4 regions of the Paenibacillus tianjinensis genome follow, and region 4 is predicted to be linked to each of the others. Evidence: predicted binding sites of a transcription regulator. Region 4 holds the regulator's gene; each other region holds the start of a gene.
The links. Region 4 encodes Rex, which represses fermentation and respiration genes when NADH is low (regulators of the CRP and FNR family bind a similar motif). Its sites were predicted from a motif close to TTGTGAAATATTTCACAA; they were not measured.
Positions count from the first base shown of each region.

Region 1: the regulator Rex is predicted to act here: its motif matches at 1,682-1,699, upstream of nirB (nitrite reductase large subunit NirB).
Region 2: the regulator Rex is predicted to act here: its motif matches at 1,910-1,927, upstream of JRJ22_RS28815 (cytochrome ubiquinol oxidase subunit I).
Region 3: the regulator Rex is predicted to act here: its motif matches at 1,577-1,594, upstream of qoxA (cytochrome aa3 quinol oxidase subunit II).

Region 1 is NZ_CP070969.1:4,418,950-4,422,123, reverse strand. Features, by position in the region: gene ric (iron-sulfur cluster repair di-iron protein) at 1-631, shown strand, start outside; gene JRJ22_RS20660 (hypothetical protein) at 854-1,552, shown strand; gene nirB (nitrite reductase large subunit NirB) at 1,803-3,174, shown strand, end outside.
Region 2 is NZ_CP070969.1:6,230,336-6,233,509, forward strand. Features, by position in the region: gene cydB (cytochrome d ubiquinol oxidase subunit II) at 1-403, opposite strand, end outside; gene JRJ22_RS28815 (cytochrome ubiquinol oxidase subunit I) at 390-1,796, opposite strand; gene JRJ22_RS28820 (cold-shock protein) at 2,020-2,250, opposite strand; gene JRJ22_RS28825 (cold-shock protein) at 2,455-2,655, opposite strand; gene JRJ22_RS28830 (S1C family serine protease) at 3,042-3,174, opposite strand, start outside.
Region 3 is NZ_CP070969.1:888,925-892,098, forward strand. Features, by position in the region: gene qoxB (cytochrome aa3 quinol oxidase subunit I) at 1-286, opposite strand, end outside; gene qoxA (cytochrome aa3 quinol oxidase subunit II) at 323-1,330, opposite strand; gene JRJ22_RS03810 (polysaccharide deacetylase family protein) at 1,852-2,994, shown strand; gene JRJ22_RS03815 (TetR/AcrR family transcriptional regulator) at 3,116-3,174, opposite strand, start outside.
Region 4 is NZ_CP070969.1:3,942,579-3,945,752, forward strand. Features, by position in the region: gene JRJ22_RS17930 (amidohydrolase) at 1-1,268, opposite strand, end outside; gene JRJ22_RS17935 (redox-sensing transcriptional repressor Rex) at 1,255-1,908, opposite strand; gene dinG (ATP-dependent DNA helicase DinG) at 2,077-3,174, opposite strand, start outside.

The DNA.
Region 1 (3,174 bases), 480 kb from region 4:
GGATTATTTCAAAGGACAACGGATCGATTTCTGCTGCGGAGGAGTGAAGCCGCTGGCGGAGGCAGCTGCAGAGAAAGGGCTTGATTCGGATGCGATGCTAAGCGATCTGCACAAGCTGGCCCAGGAGCATCCTGTGCTAGAAGAAGACACCAAGTGGAACGGAGCAACTTCAGAGGAACTGGTGGAACATATCGTGAACAAGCATCACCGGTATCTGCGTGAAGAGCTGCCTTTGATCAGCCAGAACGTAACCAAGGTATTCCGAGTCCACGGCGAGGATTCCCCGCATTTGGCCGAAGTTTACCGCTTATTCAACCTGCTGCGTGAAGATCTGCTGAAGCATACAGCACAGGAAGAAGAAATTGAGTTCCCGAAAATGCTCGCCTACAGCGCGAATCCGAGCGAGGAAGCTTTGGCTGAACTGCGTGGCCTCCTGACGGGACTGGAAGCGGAACATGATGGAGCAGGCGAGATTTTGCGTGAGCTCCGCGCGGTGACGAATGACTTCACCCCGCCCGAGCATGCCTGCACGACTTACCGGTTGACGTATGCCCGGCTCGAGGAGCTGGAAGGAATGACCTTCGAGCATGTGCATCTGGAGAATAATAACCTTTTCCTGCGCTACCAATAATCCGGTGAAATGTAAAAAGAAGTCCCTCCGGGGACTTTTTTTGTTGTACTGCCGGAATTGCGCGGGCGGAGATATTTTTTTAAGCAGAAGGGCCATGTTCATATTGCCTTAATTAATAAATCATGTGAAAATAATGAAGCGAAAAGGACACTATACATAAAGACTACAAGCCTGAGAGAAATGCTGGAAGCTGTGATCAGGCAAAAAAGGGCGGTGCCGGGAATGTCTGTGAAGTTGATGTGGCGCGTATGTCTGGGCCTTCTATTTGTCGTGATCATGGGAGGCTGTTCTGAGCTTAATAGCAATCTGGAGGGAAATATTGCAGACGCCGGGGCAACCCAGCCTGGTTTTTCCCTTAGGGTGGGAGATAATGATCTGACCGGGAGTTCAGGCAGACAGCTTAGTGATGCGTATAAGCAGGAGATAACGATTCAGGAATTGCTTAAGAACAGCGGTCTCGTCACTTTTGCTGAAGACGGATCTACGCTGCTTACTGTAAATAAAGTATCATTGGCGAAAGATATGGTGTGGGAAATTCAATTGAACGGCAAGCGGATTACAGATATGGATACCAGAGTTAAGCAGGAAGATAATCTAGTGATTACTGCACAGGCGGCGGCACCCAATACTCCGTTTCAGCCTGTTATCTTTAAAGTGAACGGGGGGAGTGAGCAGCCGGAGCTGACACATTCATACGTTCAGCCGTTTACGGAGAATCTGTCTGTAAGGGGCCTGCTTCTGAGCAGCGGAATTGTTCATTTGGCGGAGAATAATAAGACTGTGCTGACTGTCAAGGAGTATAAACCGCTTACCAATGAGGAATGGAAGCTGAAATTGAACGATAAGACGCTACTAGACAGCGGTATCGATATGAAGCTAAGAATACAGGATGAACTGGAGTTATCACTTGTACTGCGATAGTGATGCTGTAATCTGACTAGTCTTTGTCTATAGCCATGTTTCTCTGTTGCCGCAGCTGGCTGCAGAGAAGCATGGCTGTTTTAGTTGGAGATATCCATTGAATCGCGATAAGCTAACATGGCGTGTAAAATGTGAAAAAATTCACATTTGATGTGATTACAATCACAAATGCAGTTCAAATTTAAAATGTATAATTCTCTTACGAGATAAGTTTTCATAGGAATTTAGATGCTTCGGGGAGGTTTTAACAGTGAGAGTGGAGAGAGAAAAATTAGTATTAATAGGCAACGGGATGGCAGGCGTGGGTACAATTGAACAGATTCTTAAGCTGGGCGGCGCTTATGATATTACCATCTTCGGCAGCGAGCCTCATCCTAACTACAACCGGATTATGCTTTCATATGTTCTTGAAGGCAGCAAAAGCATTGAGGACATTATTCTGAATGACCGCCAGTGGTACGAAGACAACCATATTACCCTGCATACTGGGACTACCGTAGTCCGGATTGATGAAGATACCCGTCAGGTCATCGCGGATAACGGTTTAAGCGTTTCATACGATAAAGTGATTATTGCAACAGGCTCGAACTCTTTTATTCTTCCTGTTCCGGGCAGCACCAAAGAAGGCGTAGTCGGCTTCCGCGATATCGCAGATTGCGATGCCATGCTGGCTGCAGCCAAGCAGTACCGTACAGCAGCGGTGATCGGCGGCGGACTGCTCGGACTCGAAGCAGCCAAAGGCCTGGTTAATCTCGGCATGGATGTGACAGTAGTGCATCTGCTGGAGGACCTGATGGAGCGGCAGCTGGATCATACCGCTTCGTCCATGCTGCAGGCTGAACTGAAACGTCAAGGCGTGAAGTTTGCCATGGGCAAGCAGACGGTTGAGCTGACAGGCGAAGAGCGGGTTAACGGACTGCGATTCAGTGACGGTACGGAGCTGCAGGCGGATTTCGTGGTGATGGCTGTCGGGATTAAGCCGAACACTCAGCTTGCTAAAGACTCCGGTATTACAGTTAACCGCGGGATTGTCGTGAACGACTATCTCCAGACCTCTATGGAGAATGTTTATTCTGTCGGAGAGTGTACAGAACACCGCGGGACCTGCTACGGTCTGGTAGCACCGCTGTTTGAACAGGGTATGGTGCTGGCTAAGCATCTTGTCGGAGCATCCACCCAGCCATATGAAGGGTCGGTTGTGGCTACGAAGCTGAAGATTTCCGGAGTAGATGTATTCTCCGCCGGTGAATTTACGGAAACAGCTGAGCATACGGTTATTTCAGCGAAAGACGAGTGGAAGAGAACCTACAAGAAGATTTTGCTGAAGGACAATATTATCGTCGGTGCAGTATTGTTCGGTGATGTTACCGAATCGGCCAGCCTGCAGAAGCTGGTGAAGCAGGGCTCTGAAATGACTGATGAAATATACAATGAAGTAATGGGTACTGGCTGCTGCGGCGGTGGCGGAGCCAAACAAGGCTTATCTGTCGAAACGATGGCTGATGAAGAAATTGTCTGCGGCTGTAATGGGGTCACCAAAAAGGCGATTGTCGATGCAGTGACAGAGAACGGATTTACCACTGTGGATGAAATTAAAGCCTGCACCGGAGCCACGCGTTCCT
Region 2 (3,174 bases), 2.3 Mb from region 4:
ATACAACGGCAAGCAGGAAAGGCGGCAGGAAGCTTCCGAAGAAAATGCAGGCGTCCCAGGTTCTTTTCCAGGCCAGCGAATCGCGTTTGCCTCTGAATTCAAAGGCTACACCGCGGGCAATCAGCGCCAGCAGGGCGAAGACGAACGGAATATAGAATCCGCTGAACAGCGTGGCATACCAGTTCGGGAAGGCGGCGAACATCGCCCCTGCCCCTGTCAGCAGCCATACCTCGTTGGCATCCCAGAAAGGTCCGATCGAGTTGATCAGCACCCGGCGCTCCGTATCATTCTTGGCCAGGATCTGTGTTTCCATTCCTACGCCGAAGTCAAAGCCTTCCAGAAAGAAGAATCCGATAAATAAGACCGCAATCAGCACAAACCATAATTCATTAAGAGAAAGCATGCGTTGTTCCCTCCTTGCTATACGGATCATGTGATTCACCGTGATCGTGATCCATGTGATAAGGGCCTTTTTTGATAACTTTGACAAACAAACCGATCAATACAAGACCCAATATGGCATAAATGGCGTTAAAAGTAATTACCGAGAACAGGATCGAACCCGCCGAAACGTTAGGTGATACACTGTCTTCTGTCGTCATTAGGCCAAATACAGTCCAAGGCTGACGTCCGATTTCGGTCATAATCCAGCCCGCAGTATTAGCGATTGGCGGAAGCAAGAGCCCCCAGAACATGAACCGCATAAACCAGGTATTCGGACGTTCCATCTTTTTACGCCACATCAGATACATTGCATACAGACCAAGGACGACCATGAGCGAGCCTGCAACAACCATGATCCGGAAGCTCCAGAACGTAGTGCGTACAGGCGGGATATAATTCCCGGGACCATACTGTTGTTCATATTCAGCCTGCAGGGTATTCATCCCCTTGACGCTGCCTGAGAATTCACTGTAGGAGAGGAAACTCAGCAGGTAAGGAATCTTGATTTCCCCGGAATTCACCTTATTAACAGGATCGATAAAAGCAGTGACCGTCCATGCCCCCGGGTCTCCACTGTCTTCCCAGAGTCCTTCAGAAGCGGCCATTTTCATTGGCTGTGTTTCCACCAGGTACTGTGCCTGAGCATGTCCGGCAACGGCTACACCCACCGAAGAGACGATACCGACAATCGCCGCAATTTCGAACGATCTTCTAAAGAAAGCCACATCCTGCTTCTTCAGCATTTTATATGCACTGATACCGGTCACCAGGAACGCGCCCGTTGCATAGGCGGCGAGCAGGGTATGCGGTAATTCAACCAGCAATTGTCCATTTGTAATCAGCGCCAGGAAATCATTCATCTCAGCGCGGCCATTATTCATTGCAAAGCCGACAGGGTGCTGCATAAAAGAGTTCGCTGTGAGAATCCAGAACGCCGACAGGGTAGTCCCCAGTGCAACCATCCAGATCGCCAGCAGGTGAATCTTCTTGGAAACCTTGTCCCAGCCAAAAATCCATAATCCGATAAACGTGGATTCCAGGAAGAAGGCCAGCAGCGCTTCAATCGCCAGCGGTGCTCCGAACACGTCACCGACAAAGCGTGAATAGTCCGACCAGTTCATTCCGAACTGGAACTCCTGCAGAATTCCTGTTACTACACCCACTGCGAAGTTAATCAGGAAAAGCTTCCCCCAGAACTGCGCCATTCTTTTGTACTCTTCATTGCCTTTTCTGACGTACATCGTTTCCATAATCGCAATCAGCAGTGCCAGACCAATCGACACCGGTACAAAGAAATAATGAAAGATCGTCGTCGACGCAAATTGTATACGCGACAGCATTACTGTATCCATATTTCTCCCCTTCCTTCTCCCCATTCATTACATCTATTCTGTCAAAAATTTAAGCATCACAGTGTGACAATAATCACATTATACACCCCGTTTGGCGCTAAAATTCAATAAATTTGTGACAAATATCACAATATTACACCCAGAAAGCAAAAAAAATAAGACGGTTTCACCGTCTTGGATTTGTTCATCGTTCTATATTAAGCTTGACTCATAAAGGCATTGGTCAGGTAATGGAAATACCCTTCTTCAATGATTTTAGATCGCCATTGGAATTAAGCAGTTGCGGTAGCATCTTCATACTGCGGACCATTGGGGCATGACAGAGACGGCAAGAAGGCGCATGTTCAAATGCGAAATTGTCCCTCATCCATCCATTGCAACCATCATTGGTACAGGCCCAAATTGCGGTATTTTCTTCCGGTACTTCCTCCATAGGCTTCTTCCGGTAGTTCATTGCCGTTCCTCCCTTCCTTTATGTCACATGCCTGAGAAACAAGTAAAAAAGCATCTAACGATGCTCTTACAGGGTGCTGACAAATCCTTCGTTAGCGTTATTCCTCTGCTAAGATCAGGCTGTATTTGCGATGGTGAAGTTCGGTCTGATCTTTATAAAAAAAGACCGTCCCAACTTACAAAAGCGGGGACGGTGCTTCTATTATTACAGTTTTACAACGTTTTCGGCTTGTGGTCCACGGTTGCCTTGAACAACGTTGAATTCAACGCGTTGGCCTTCGTCCAAAGTTTTGAATCCTTCGCCAGTGATAGCGGAGAAGTGTACGAATACGTCGCTTCCGCCTTCAACTTCGATGAATCCGAATCCTTTTTCTGCGTTGAACCATTTAACTGTACCTGTTTGCATGTGTGTTACCTCCACAAATTTAAATTAATATGTTCTTTTTATCTTCAAACAAAGAAAAAATTCACACATTGAAAAAGGTTGTTATTCCATATGACAGCCCTTTTCAATGTGAAAATTAGGTATCAAATGTATGATTATTCTCATGTTACCACACCCGCGGAACAAAGGCAAGCTGGCTTATCCGAAATTCTCCGTTTTTTCCCTTATAAGGAGTACTTACCAATGTAAGGGCTGCCAGTCTACATATAAAGGAAAATTCCGCACTGTATCATTCATTACCCACATCAATTCAGGCTGAAACGGTGCCGTCCCAAAAAAATATCAGGACGGCCAAGCCGCTTCCTTTTTCATGACTGCCTTTTCATTATATACAGCTGCTCCGGCTTTTATTCCTCCGGTTTCTCAAGAAGTTTCACCGTAACCTGATTCACTTCACCATTCCGGTAATACGTGATTTTCAGCTCGTCACCGATCTTGGTCTGCTCATAAAGATATTTACGCAGCGAAAGAGTTGATGTA
Region 3 (3,174 bases), 3.1 Mb from region 4:
CCTCGTTATAATGCTGCGCATCGAGGAATTTCATTTCCGGTGCTGCGGTTTGCAGACGCATCATTATCGCGTCCACGCCGCCGCGGAACAGCATCAGAAGTGCTGCTAGAATATACATAACCCCGATTTTCTTGTGATCCACGGTAGTAAGCCATTCGCGCCACAGGTATCCCCATTTCTTGAAATAGGTCAACCCGACGAGAATCCCGATGGTAGCGAGTGCGATACTGACCATGGCTCCGTAAATCAAGGGTTCGCCGTGAACCTTAAATTTGTCTAAATCCATTAGGGTGGCTCCTTTCAGGTTGTTGCTATTGCATCATTAGTTCGTAGTTTCTTCAACAGGCGAACTTGGCAGCGGTTCATTAACTTCCGGATTAGGCACACTATCAAACTCTGTCTGGCTGGATGGCTCCGGAGAAGGATGGATTTCCTTGTTGTCCTCATGTTCCATACCGCCGTTCTCCATATCCATTTCCGAGCCGTTTCCGCTCATATGCTCGTTATGGTCACCCGGAGGAGGACTGAACGTCAGATGCGTAGATGAGTAGGTTTTGCGCCCAAGTACTTCGGCGGCGAGCAGACCTTTGAATTCCTCTTCGGTAAGTGCAGGTGCAGTTTCTTTAACTTCCTTCACCCAATCCTGGTAATCCTTATCGGTCATTACAAGCGTCTCGAATTCCATATGGGCAAAGCCCTTACCGCTGAAGTTCGAGTTCTTTCCGATATAAGAGCCCACAGTATCGGCCGAGAGGTTAAGCTCGGTAATCATATCGCTCATCGCGTATTTTTGACCGGCAAGCTGGGGAACCCAGAAGCTCGTGATTGTCCCGAAGGAGTACAATCTGAATTCTACCGCACGGTGAACGGGAATGTTGACGTAATTCACTGTTTCAATGCCTTCCTCAGGATAGCTGAAATGCCATTTCCAGTTGGAGGACGAAGCATAAATGACCAGCGGATCCTGATCCTTGTACTCAGTGGCGACATTCTCGACCGCATGCGTGGACTTAACAGTCACAACAGACAGAAAGGCTACGATGATGATCGGGATGATAATCCAGATGGCCTCAAGAACCTTATTGCCCTCCTCATGTTCAGGAATGTACCCTTCATTGCTCTTCTTTGCCCGGTATTTTACCAGGACGAAGATATATAAGATGTAGACAACTGCGAGGACACCGGCCATCACCAGAATGGAGAGGATGATCGTGTCAGATAAAGTTCGGGCAGCCGGCCCCTTCGGGTTCAGTACGGAAAGTGAACTGCATCCCGGCAGAATGAAGAGCAGGCTCAGAAACAAAGCGTATAACGGTCCCTTTTTTTTCATATAGAACTCCTTCCTTCAATACTTCTTTTCATTAGCCGTTCGATGGCTGGGAAAGCTTAACCTGTATCTATAGTAAGAATTACTTACCCTAATTGCAAAATACATATTTTAACATAATATCTATTATCGACCTTAATAATGGCGATAAAGTTAAATATCTGTGATCAATTTGTTACAAGTGCGGTTAGGTATGACAAAGATCACTGTAGCGACGGGCTTTAAGCTGAATTTAAGGTAGTTCAAAATTTGTTCAAACATTCACAAATGTTGCTAATTTCGTCACAATTATAATGTGTAAAAACGATGCTGTTTAACCGCTTTTTTTGTTGATGCGACAGCATTCGACGAAATATAAGGAATCACTGCCTTTTTGTATAAGAAGGGCTTGCTATGTCATATGTCACAGCCCGAAAAAGTAACAATAATTTATGGATTGGGTTACAATCTCTCAAATTACGTTATATCTATGTATGATAGAGTTAGAGGTAAATATACATAGATTGGAGATTCTGCTCGTGCCTATGAAAAAAGCAATGGCTTTATTAATGTCATTATTCTTATGTTTTGGGATTCTGCAAACCACAGCTAAGGCTGCGGGGGCAGGATCAGTCTTGAAGCTGGGTGTCAACGATAGCTTGACTGAAATCGAAGCTGTATCCGTTAAGGATACCTATTATGTTCCGCTTCGTGCGCTATCCGCAGAACTGAAATGGACCATTACCGGTCTGCAGGAAGGAATTGAAGTTGCGGCCGGAGATCATACGGTACGGCTGCTTAACAATGACGGGGGACTTCAGCTTCCGGACGGAACATTTGCTGCGATGAGCACTTTCCTGAAGGACGGTAAGCTGATGGTGCCTCTGCGGATCAGCACCTACCTTGGGTATAGCTTAACCTTTCAGCCGGATAAATATTTACTTCGGGTACGGGATGCCGGGGCGCTGCTGAGCGACGAGGACTTCATTGTTCAATATAAAGACAAGCTGACACCGCAGGCCGCCAGCGGAACTGCTTCTGCGGATACATCTCCGGCTACTTCTGAGGCCAAGGGGCGGACCCTGTATCTTACATTTGATGACGGGCCGTCGGCAACGACCTCTGAGCTGTTGGGTATAATGGAGAAATATGATGCAAAGGCGACCTTCTTTATGCTGGGGATCAACATGAACCGTTATCCTTCCCAGGTGAAACAGATTGTGAAGGCAGGCTACGGGCTTGGCCTGCACGGAATGACTCACCGCAAGGAGAAATTCTATGCATCTCCGGCCGCTGCACTGGCAGAGATGGCGGGAGACAATGCGGTGCTGAAGAAAATCAGCGGAGCGGAAACGTCACTGATCCGGCCGCCATACGGAAGCAAACCCTATTTCACTCAAGCCTTCAGAGATAAGGTGTTGACCCAGGGTTATCATTTATGGGACTGGAATGTCGACTCAGAAGACTGGAGGTACAAGGAAGATAGCGGCAAAATCTATGCTTCCGTCATGAGTCAGGTGCATAAACTGCAGAAATCGAAGACGAATCCGGTCATACTTATGCATGACCAGAAGGCGACGCTTAAAGTGCTGCCGCGTCTTTTGGAGACCTTCAAGAAGGAAGGATACAGCTTTGCGATTATCACTAAGGATCTTAAACCGCTGAATTTTTGGAAGGATGAACGTTGAGCGGCGAGAAGTGAAACAGCGGCCGGCAGAAGTGATTCTGCCGGCCGCTGTTTTTTTGCTGAGAAAGGTTAAGACGCTTACGGCCATCTCATAATAAAAAATCACAAGTTCAATCTATATATCATACATACAGATACTCAACGAGCATATTGACGAGTTCTCTCTTCAGCCGTTCAGGCG
Region 4 (3,174 bases):
GCCTTACGGCGGATTTCTTCCTCATCCAGCGTCAGACACCGGCCGTGCTTTACAACCTGCCGGCCGTTAATCCAGACATGCTCAACATCCTTGGCACTTGCCGAATATACGGCGTGGGAGAGCAGATCAGAATGCGGCAGCAAATGAGGCTGGTCAATATCAATAGCAATAAAATCAGCCTTCATACCTGCGGCAAGGCGCCCGACATTGTTCAGATAGATCGAGGCAGCGCCGTATTCTGTCGCCATCAGCAGTGCTTCCGGAGCCGGTACTGCAGTCGGATCTCCGCTTACACCCTTATGGATCAGCGCTGCAAGCCGCATTTCCTCGAACATATCCAGGTTGTTATTACTGGCTGCTCCGTCAGTTCCGAGCGAGACCTTCACTCCGGCTCTCAGCAATTCAGGTACACGGGCAACTCCGCTCGCGAGCTTCAGGTTACTGCCCGGATTATGGGATACGCCAACCTTATAACGGGCCAGAATCTCAATTTCTTCATCATTCAAATGTACACCATGGGCAATCAGGGACGGTCTGGTGAACATACCGAGCTTCTCCAGATGAGCCACCGGGCGCAGGCCGTAATCGGCCACATTTTGCTCTACCTCATGGCGCGTTTCGGACATATGCGTGTGCATCGGCAAATCCAGATCATGGGCTGCCTGCACAAATTTCATGAAAAATTCGGGCGGACAAGTGTACGGAGCGTGAGGCGAGAGCATTGCCGTAATCCGGCCGTCTGCCTTGCCGTGCCAGTTCCGGGCGAACTCTACGGCTTCGGCAAGCTTCTGGTTCTGCACATCCTCCGGGCATAGACCGATCGCACCGCGCATGAGCACCGCACGGATGCCGGACTGCTCTGTCACCTCTGCAACACGGTCCATATGATCGTACATATCCAGGAAGGTCGTTGTGCCGCCCTTCAGCATCTCGAGAACAGACAAGGCAGTCCCCCAGTATACATCGTCTCCGGTGAATTTCGCTTCCATCGGCCACATTTTTTCCTGCAGCCAGCTCTGAAGCACCATATCATCACCATAGCCGCGCAGAAGCGACATCGCTGCATGGCCATGAGTATTAATCAGACCCGGCATAAACAGCAGGCGGCTGCCGTCAACGGTCAGGACACCCTCTTCAAAGGCGGGCTTGTCTTCCCCTATGTATGTGATCAGGTCATTTTCTATGGTCATATAACCGCTCAGGACGGGTTGCACCGAACCAGGTACGAGGAAGCGTCCATTTTCGATTACTGTCTTATTCCTGCTCATCCGAATGTTCTTCCTTTCCATCATGCAAATAATAGGCCAGACTCTGGAGGTCGGTTGTAAAATCGGCTGCATGAATGCGAATTGTTGGCGGGGTTTTTAAAATTACCGGTGCAAAATTCAGGATCGCTTCGATCCCTGATTCCACCAGAATATCAGCTACATTCTGAGCTTCGTTGTCCGGAACGGTGATGATCCCAATCCGGATCCCCTGATCACGAATCGTCTGGCCCAGCTCTTCCATCGGCTGAACAGTCAGGGAGTTGATCTTCTGTCCCACTTTAGGCGCATAAGAATCAAAGACAGCCGTAATTTTCATCGTATCCTTCAAATAGGCGTTATAGTTGGACAAGGCGTGACCGAGGTTACCGGCACCGACCAGAGCCACGTTGATCTGCTGGTCAAGCTTGAGGATGTGGCGGATTTTCTCGATCAGGTAGGATACATCATATCCAATGCCCTTTCTGCCAAAATCACCGAAATAGGCCAGATCCTTACGGATCTGAGCCGGGTTGAGATCCAGCTTCTGCCCTAGCTCCTGAGAGGAAACTGTGGCGATTTCACGTTTCTGGAGATCGTTCAGAAAACGCAGGTACACAGGGAGCCTGCGGACAACAGCCTCCGATATTTTATCCGATTTCATGTTTTCTCCTCCTAAAATAAAAATCACACTAATGCATAGCTTATGAATCCGCGAGGCGCGTTCCAGCAGCATAACCGGGAACGCGCATGCGGAGTTTAGAACATTTATGGTCAAACTATCAGAACAAAACAGTACAAGATAATTGCAATTTCCGGTTGCTGAAGGAGGTCACTGAATGTTGGACTCATTGCCGCCTTCAAGCCATTCTTCAATTCTCGGAACCATCTGATCTGTCAGCATATGCTCCATTTTGGGACCGGGAAGAGAATACAGGAAATACTTCCCGTAATAGGCTTCGATGACCCTGGTATCATATACAATGACAATTCCCCGATCCTGAGCCGTCCGAACCAGCCGGCCAAACCCCTGCTTGAAGCGGATAACCGCCTGCGGAACAGACAGCTTCATGAAAGGATTCTTCTTCTGAGCCTGTAGCAGCTCGGACTTCGCCTCTGCGAGCGGATGGTTGGGCGGCTGAAACGGAAGTCTGACGATCGCCAGGCAAGTCAGTGCCTCTCCGGGTATATCAACACCTTCCCAGAAGCTGCTGGTCCCGAGCAGCACCGAAGCCGAGCTGTCCTGGAACCGCCGGATCAGCTTGCTGCGGCTGCCTCCCTCCACCCCTTGGCCAAGGACCGTAATATCCTCAGATGCCAGTGCTTCCTTAAGCGGGTCATATACCTGACGCAGCATCTTATAAGAGGTGAACAGCACAAGCATACGGCCTTTGGTTGCGACCGCCGTTTCCGCCAGTGAATGCACCAGCTTATCCACAAAGCGGGCATCCCCCACACTGCCCTTGACGCTGGGGAAATCACGCGGAATAACAAGCAGCGCCTGTTCGCGGTATTTGAACGGTGAAGGCAGCAGTGCTGTCATCAGACGGTCCTGTTCGGCGGCCTCGCTAAGTCCAAGATTATCGATCATGAACTGGAAGGATTTATCCACGGAAAGTGTCGCTGATGTCAGCACAATACTCTTCTTCTTGTCGAAGAACAGCTCCTTAAGCTGTGTGCTGACATCAACCGGAACGGCATACAGCTGCAGCGATTTGCCGCGGTAGTTGCCGCTACCCTCCATCCAATAAACGATGTTCTCGTCATTTAAACCCATGAAGAAACGGATCTGTTCACGGATTGAGGCTAGATCCTTAAACAAGCCGCCAATATCAGTCACCAGACTGTCCGATGAGGACTGGCTTTCTGTATCACGCATCTCGCTGAGCATTTTGTCGCCTCTGCGGATAATATCGCTAAGGCTTAAATT